2 regions of the Sulfitobacter sp. M39 genome follow, and region 2 is predicted to be linked to the other one. Evidence: riboswitches for the same ligand, from Rfam matches in the RefSeq annotation. Region 2 holds a riboswitch; the other holds the start of a gene.

Region 1 (3,402 bases), 1.2 Mb from region 2:
AGCTCGATTGTCGTGGCGCGGGGGCCACCGCCCAAGGTTAGCGCCACGGCAAAGCTGGTCAGGCAGATCACAAAGATCAACGCCGCTGTGCCGGGCAGGATTTGCCGCAGGAGGGGAAGCTCGATGCTGCGAAATACCGCGCGCGGGGTCAGGCCAAGCTGTGCGGCCAGCCGGAACCGTTCCGCGGACACGGTCTGCCACGCTTGCAACAGCAGCCGCGTGGCCAGCGGGAGGTTAAAGAAGACATGCGCCAGCACAACGCCGTGCAGCCCGTAGATCGTGATGCCGGGCAATCCGACCAGCGCCAGCGCCGCATTGAGCCAGCCCGCGCGGCCAAAGACCGCAAGCACCCCCAGCACGGCGACAATCACCGGCAGGATGAACGGTGCTCCTAGCAGCGTGACCAGCAGCCCGCGCCCGACAAAGCGCCGTCGGGCCAAGGCACGGGCGACAGGGATTGCCAGCACGGTAGACAGCAGGGCGGAAAGCGCGGCCTGTAGCACGGTAAACTGGATCGCGGACCAATCGGCCGGGCCAAGCCCGCTGCCGAACTCCGCCCGCCAAAGTACCGCCCCCACCGCAGCAAGGATCAGCGCCGCAACCAAAACGGCGGCGCTGATGCCGGTTTTCGTGCTTATTGCGACAGCGCGGAGAGCCATTCGGCCAATGCTTCCTCGCGCAGGGCGGGCACGTCATCGCTCGGGATCAGCAGCGCCTTGCCCGGTTCGATCAACTTTTCAAAGCCTTCGGGCAGCCCGCCTTGAGGCGTGACGGCAGGGTACATCCAGTTGGTCGTGGGCAGCACCGATTGCGCCGCGTCCGATACCATGAACTGCATGAACTGATCGGCCAGCTCGGGCTGGTCGCTGCCTGCCAGTTTGCCGACCACTTCGATCTGCATGTAGTGGCCTTCGTCAAAGGCGGCGGCGGCCTTGGTCGCGTCCTCTTCGGCGATCAGGTGGTAAGCGGGGGATGTGGTATAGCTCAGCACCATGTCGGCCTCACCCTCAAGAAACAGACCGTAGGCTTCGGACCAGCCCTTGGTCACGGTCACGACGTTATCCGCCAGACCTTCCCAGATCGCAGGGGCCTCGTCGCCATAAGCGTCCTTGACCCACATGAGCAGGCCCAGACCGGGGGTAGAGGACCGCGGGTCCTGGATCACAATCTTGAGGTCACTGTCCGCCAGCGCACGAAAATTCGCAGGCGGTGTAAGATCGGCGCTATGGACAAAGGCAAAATAGCCCCAGTCATAGGGGGCAAAGCTGTCGTCTTCCCATGTGACCGGCAGGTCGTAGTCCGCATCAACTGTGGCCGTCGCGAACAACCCTGTTTCCTTGGCCGCCGCGATCAGGCTGGTATCAAGCCCCAGCACCAGATCGGCGTCAGACCGCGCGCCTTCCAGCTTGAGCCGCGCCAGCAGCGCCGCGCCATCACCCATGCCTACGAATTTCAGATCGCAAGCGCATTCGGCCTCGAAGGCCGCTTCGATCACGGGGCCGGGGCCCCATTCGGCGACAAAGCTGTCGTAGGTATAGACCACCAGTTCGGGCGTCTCGGCCCATGCTTGCGTGGCGACAAGCGTGATGGCAGCAAGTGTAAGATACTTCATGGCATCCTCCAAAATGCGGCGTCAGAAAGCGTTGGAGGTGTATCCAGACCTTCCCTCCGCCGGTGTTAACCGGTTCAGGTTCAACGGGTCCGTGCGCGCACATCTCAGCCTGTCAGGCCCCCCGAGGTATCTTATCGGTAGAACGCCTGTCGCCCGCGCGCAAGGTGAAACCCCTTGAGGCATGGTGCAGCCCCCGTTAAGGATCACCGCCAAAGGAGCACCGCCCATGTCGATCAACAGCTTTGGCCATCTTTTCCGCGTGACCACCTGGGGCGAAAGCCACGGGCCTGCTTTGGGGGCCACGGTGGACGGCTGCCCCCCCGGTGTGACGATCACCGAAGAGATGATCCAGCACTGGATGGACAAGCGCAAACCTGGCCAGAACAAATACACCACGCAGCGCCGCGAAGCGGATGAGGTGCGGATCCTGTCGGGTGTGTTTGAAGGCGTCACCACCGGCACGCCGATCCAGCTGATGATCGAGAACACCGACCAGCGGTCAAAAGATTACGGCGACATCAAGGACAAGTTCCGCCCCGGTCACGCCGACATCACCTATTTCCAGAAATACGGCATCCGCGATTACCGTGGGGGTGGGCGGTCCTCGGCACGTGAAACCGCGTCGCGTGTCGCGGCGGGTGGCCTTGCGCGCGAAGCGATCAAGGCGATTGCCCCGAATGTGCAGATCACCGGCTACATGGTGCAGATGGGCCCCCACAAGATCGACCGAGATGCGTTCGATTGGGACCAGATCGAACAGAACCCGTTCTGGGTGCCCGATGCCAAAGCGGCAGACGACTGGGCGGCGTATCTGGACGGGCTGCGCAAATCCGGATCCTCCGTCGGTGCGATCATCGAGGTGACAGCGCGCGGCGTGCCCGCGGGCCTTGGCGCGCCGGTCTATGGCAAGCTCGACACCGATCTCGCCGCCGCAATGATGAGCATCAACGCCGTCAAAGGCGTGGAGATTGGCGAAGGCATGTCCGCCGCCATGCTGACCGGAGAGCTGAACGCGGACGAGATCAGCATGGGCCCCGACGGCCCTGTCTATTCGTCGAACCACGCGGGCGGTATTCTGGGCGGCATCAGCACCGGTCAGGACATCGTGCTGCGTTTCGCGGTCAAGCCGACATCAAGCATCCTGACGACGCGCAAGACAATCACCAAGGCCGGCGAAGATACGCAGATCATCACCAAAGGCCGCCACGACCCCTGCGTCGGCATCCGTGCCGTGCCTGTGGGCGAAGCGATGATGGCCTGCGTCCTGCTTGACCATATGCTGTTGCACCGCGGTCAGGTCGGCGAAAACCGCGGCATCATCGGCTAAGCTGCAATGAACGCTCGGATTTTCTGCATGTTGGCGGGAATACGACGCGCAAGTTGACGCGGGGTCTTGCAACTTGAAACATGCAGGCGCAAGCATGCGCCATGCAAAGCACCACGACAGAGCACCGCCCCGGCCGGGCCATCGCCCTTAAGCTGGGGGCGGTCTTTCTGTTCTCGGTCATGGCGGCCCTTATCAAGATCGCGACGGCCACCGTGCCCGCCGCCCAGGCCGTGTTCTACCGGTCGTTCTTTGCCTTCCCGATGATCATCCTGTGGCTGTGGCAACGCGGCGACCTGCGCGACGGGCTGAAGCCGAGCAATCTGATGGGCCACGTCTGGCGCGGCGTTTTCGGGACCACGGCGATGGCGCTGACCTTTGCGGGGCTTAGCCTGCTGCCCCTGCCAGAGGTGACGGCTATCGGCTATGCCACGCCGCTGTTCACCGTGATCTTTGCCGCGATATT
Region 2 (3,402 bases):
TGGTGACGGCCTCTTTGACGCTGTGACATCCGGCGGTGTTGGGCAGCACATGGACGTCAAGGGCGCGGATCAGTTCCCAGAAGTCCTGACCGGCGCGGTCCCGACCGCTTTCGCGCCGCAGTGATACGGTCGCCACCGCCGCGCCGCTGCGCGCAAAGGCGTCTGACAGCACCTTGGGCGAGGGGTATTGCGCGGTGCCAAGCATCAGACCATTGGCAAGGGTTTCTCCGTAAAATGGGCGCATCTCAGCCTCCTTGCATGGGGGCGAGCACTTCGACGCTGTCGCCGGAGGACAGGGTGTGGCTGGCCCGCAGGCTGGCGGGGATAAAGCTGCCATTGACGGCGGTAGCGACTTTCGCGCCGCCAAATCCTTCGGCCTCTAGCAGGGCGGCAAGCGTTGGCGCGTCGCTGTCAAGCGGGGCACCGTTAAGCTGTAGTTTCATGGAAAATCTCCGGTGTTTTGGCGTCAAGGATCAGGTCAGCCACCATGGTCGCCAGCGCGGGGGCGAGCAGGAAACCGTGGCGATACAGACCGTTGGCGCGGATCAGATTGCCCTGCCGTTCGATGCGCGGCAGGTTGTCGGGGAAGGCGGGGCGGCTGTCGACGCCGATCTCTAGGATCTCGGCCTCGCCAAAGGCGGGGGATAGTGCGTAGGCCGCGCTCAGCAGTTCAAGCACGGACCGCACGCTGGCATGGGCACCGGCGCGGCCCTCGACCATCGTGGCCCCGAGCATATAGATCCCGTCACCGCGCGGCACGAGGTAGATCGGTACACGCGGGTGCAGCACGCGGATGGGGCGGGTGATCGCGATATCGGGGCAGGACAGCAGCGCCATTTCCCCCTTCACCCCGCGCAAATCAGGCAGATCGGCGCGCGCGTGATAGCCGCGGCAATCAACGACAACGCCGTCTTGCGCCAGCGCGTCGGGGTCGGCCTCGTCTTGTTCGAAACTGGCCCCATCGGCCACCAGCCCGCGCCACAGCTCTGCCAACGCAATGCGGGGCGACAGGTGGGCCTCGGTCTGGAAATAAAGCCCTTTGGCAAAGCGGTCGCCCAAGTCGGGTTCAAGCGCCGCGATCCCTGCGCCGGTCAGGGTTTGGTGGCTTGTCGTGCGGCGCGCAAAGCGGGTCAGATCGCTGCTGTCCCGCGCCGGAGAGATCACAAGCGATCCGCGCCGGTGCAGCGATGCGGTGTGCTGGCCCCACCAATCTGCGGCCCTTTGGCCCAGCCTGATCACGGGTTCCTCGGCGCTTTCACCTTCGCAAAACGGGGCGAGCATGCCGCCAGCCCACCAAGAACACCCTTGCGGGCCGGGCTGGCGGGCGCGGTCGATCAGATGCACGCGCATCCCGCGATCCAGCAAGACACGCGCGGTACACAGCCCCGCGACGCCCGCGCCGATGATGGTGACCTGCGTCATGACCAGACCGCGTGGAAATGATGCACCGGACCGTGGCCCGTGCCGATCTCAAGTTGATCCGCGGCGATGATCGCGCGGTGCAGATAGTCATGGGCGGCCTGCACCGCCGCGCCAAGGGGTTTGCCGTGGGCCAGCCCCGCGGCGATGGCCGCGGCGTAGGTGCATCCCGTCCCGTGTGTATTGCGCGTGTCGATGCGCGGCGCGCTGAGCCATGTGACACGCTCTGCGGTGACCAGCGCGTCGCTACAGATATTGCCCGCGCTATGGCCGCCCTTCATCAGCACCGCCTTCGGCCCCATCTTGAGCAGCGCACGGGCTTGCGTGACCATCTGGTCGGCGCTGTCAGCCTCGGGCTGGTTCAACAGGCGGGCGGCTTCGGGCAGGTTTGGGGTCAGCAGGTCGGCGCGCGGCAGGATATCCGCGACCAACGCTGCGACGGCGTCTTCTTGCAACAGCGCATCGCCGGATTTTGCGATCATCACCGGATCGACCACGACGGCCCCCCGAAACGCGGACAGCGCAGCGGCCACCGCCTGAATGATCTGCGGAGAAAACAACATGCCCAGTTTGATCGACTGCACCGAAAGATCGGACAGCACCGCATCGATCTGGGCCGCGACGATGGGGGCGGGGATCTCGTGTACCGCGCTGACGCTGCGCGTGTTCTGCGCGGTCACGGCAGTGATCACGCTGGCAGCATAGACGCCATTGGCCGACATCGCCTTGATATCTGCCTGAATACCGGCACCGCCGCCGCTGTCGGATCCGGCGATGGTCAGGGAAATGGGGGTCGTCTTGGTCACAGGCTCGCCTTTCGGTGGTGGGCAAGCAGACGCAAGAATGAGCTTTGTGGCGAAGGCGCAAGGCCGTTGCACAAAGATACCCGTTCCCTACGCCGGTATTGCCCGGATCAGGTTCGACGGGTCGGTGCACGCACCTCTCAGCCCCCTAGGGCACCCCGACGGATAGATGTTGGAACTGCCGCCCCCGTGGGGGTGTGCAGCGTCGTTGCTTTAGGCGTAGCCAAGTTCGGCAAACGGTGCAAGCCGCAAAATATTCAACCAAAGGTGGCGAAATTTTGGGCAAATGGGGCGCGGTTTGGACAGCTCTCCTGACACTTGTCAGCCGAAGCGACGCCTTGTAACCCAAAGCAACGTAACGTCACAAAGGCATTATTCGGCGGTGTTAACCCTTTGGCATCAGCAAACTAGGGGTGATCGCGCAAAGACCCCGCGTGGCTGCGGTATCAAGTTCTGTTCTGCGGTATTGGCATCGAAATATCTTGCCCCTAGGCTGATTGACAGATTGAGTCGGATACCCTCGGGAGGAGGGGGCCGACACTCGGGGGGATGCGTTTTCTGGCCCGTTTTACGGGTCATACCGGACGCGTCGCGACAAGCATTGGGAGGTGCTGCGTGACATCTGCAAAGATCACATCTGCGCCCTGCGCATGGGAAACCGCAGCTATTGCGGTGCCAGTGATCCTGCGATCCCGAACAATCCAAAGATGTACAACAGGGAGAGAGACCACATGAAGAATATGACACGTTTTGCCAAGGCCGCCGTCGGGTCCTTTGCGGTATCAATGGCGCTTTCGGGTGTCGCGATGGCGCAGGATTATGAATGGCCGCGTATGTTGGTGATTGCCACACCGGGCACGTCGACAGGCAGCTTTGCCTCGACCAACGGTTGGGGGCCGGCGTTGCAAAAGGAAACCGGTACGACAGTACGGATCGTACCCGAAGACAGCGAGCCCATGCGCTACAAACGTTTGACCGACCGCGAAGACATCGCGATCGCGTCGGTTTCCGCGTCGGAAATGGCGTTGCAGGCGGAAGGGGTCGGCGGCTATGCCTCTGCGAAACCTATGCCGCAGCGGATCTTGTGGCACCATAACGACACGCCTTGGGGCTTTGTTGTAGCCGGGGATTCCGAGCTGCAAAGCCTTGAAGATATTGGCAAAGGCGGCGTGCGCGTCAC

The links. Region 2 has a riboswitch for thiamine pyrophosphate ahead of thiD (bifunctional hydroxymethylpyrimidine kinase/phosphomethylpyrimidine kinase). Riboswitches for the same ligand answer to the same signal wherever they lie in the genome.
Region 1: it holds a riboswitch for thiamine pyrophosphate, as region 2 does, so the genes downstream of both, thiB (thiamine ABC transporter substrate binding subunit) here and thiD (bifunctional hydroxymethylpyrimidine kinase/phosphomethylpyrimidine kinase) in region 2, are expected to answer to the same signal.

Annotation. Positions count from the first base shown of each region.
Region 1 covers NZ_WMDZ01000001.1:651,020-654,421, forward strand. Annotated here, with positions in the region: gene GLP43_RS03070 (thiamine/thiamine pyrophosphate ABC transporter permease ThiP) at 1-659, opposite strand, end outside; gene thiB (thiamine ABC transporter substrate binding subunit) at 635-1,612, opposite strand; TPP riboswitch at 1,647-1,746, opposite strand; gene aroC (chorismate synthase) at 1,839-2,939, shown strand; gene GLP43_RS03085 (DMT family transporter) at 3,041-3,402, shown strand, end outside.
Region 2 covers NZ_WMDZ01000001.1:1,836,906-1,840,307, forward strand. Annotated here, with positions in the region: gene GLP43_RS08920 (thiazole synthase) at 1-244, opposite strand, end outside; gene thiS (sulfur carrier protein ThiS) at 246-443, opposite strand; gene GLP43_RS08930 (FAD-dependent oxidoreductase) at 427-1,422, opposite strand; gene thiD (bifunctional hydroxymethylpyrimidine kinase/phosphomethylpyrimidine kinase) at 1,419-2,225, opposite strand; TPP riboswitch at 2,293-2,393, opposite strand; gene GLP43_RS08940 (TAXI family TRAP transporter solute-binding subunit) at 2,954-3,402, shown strand, end outside.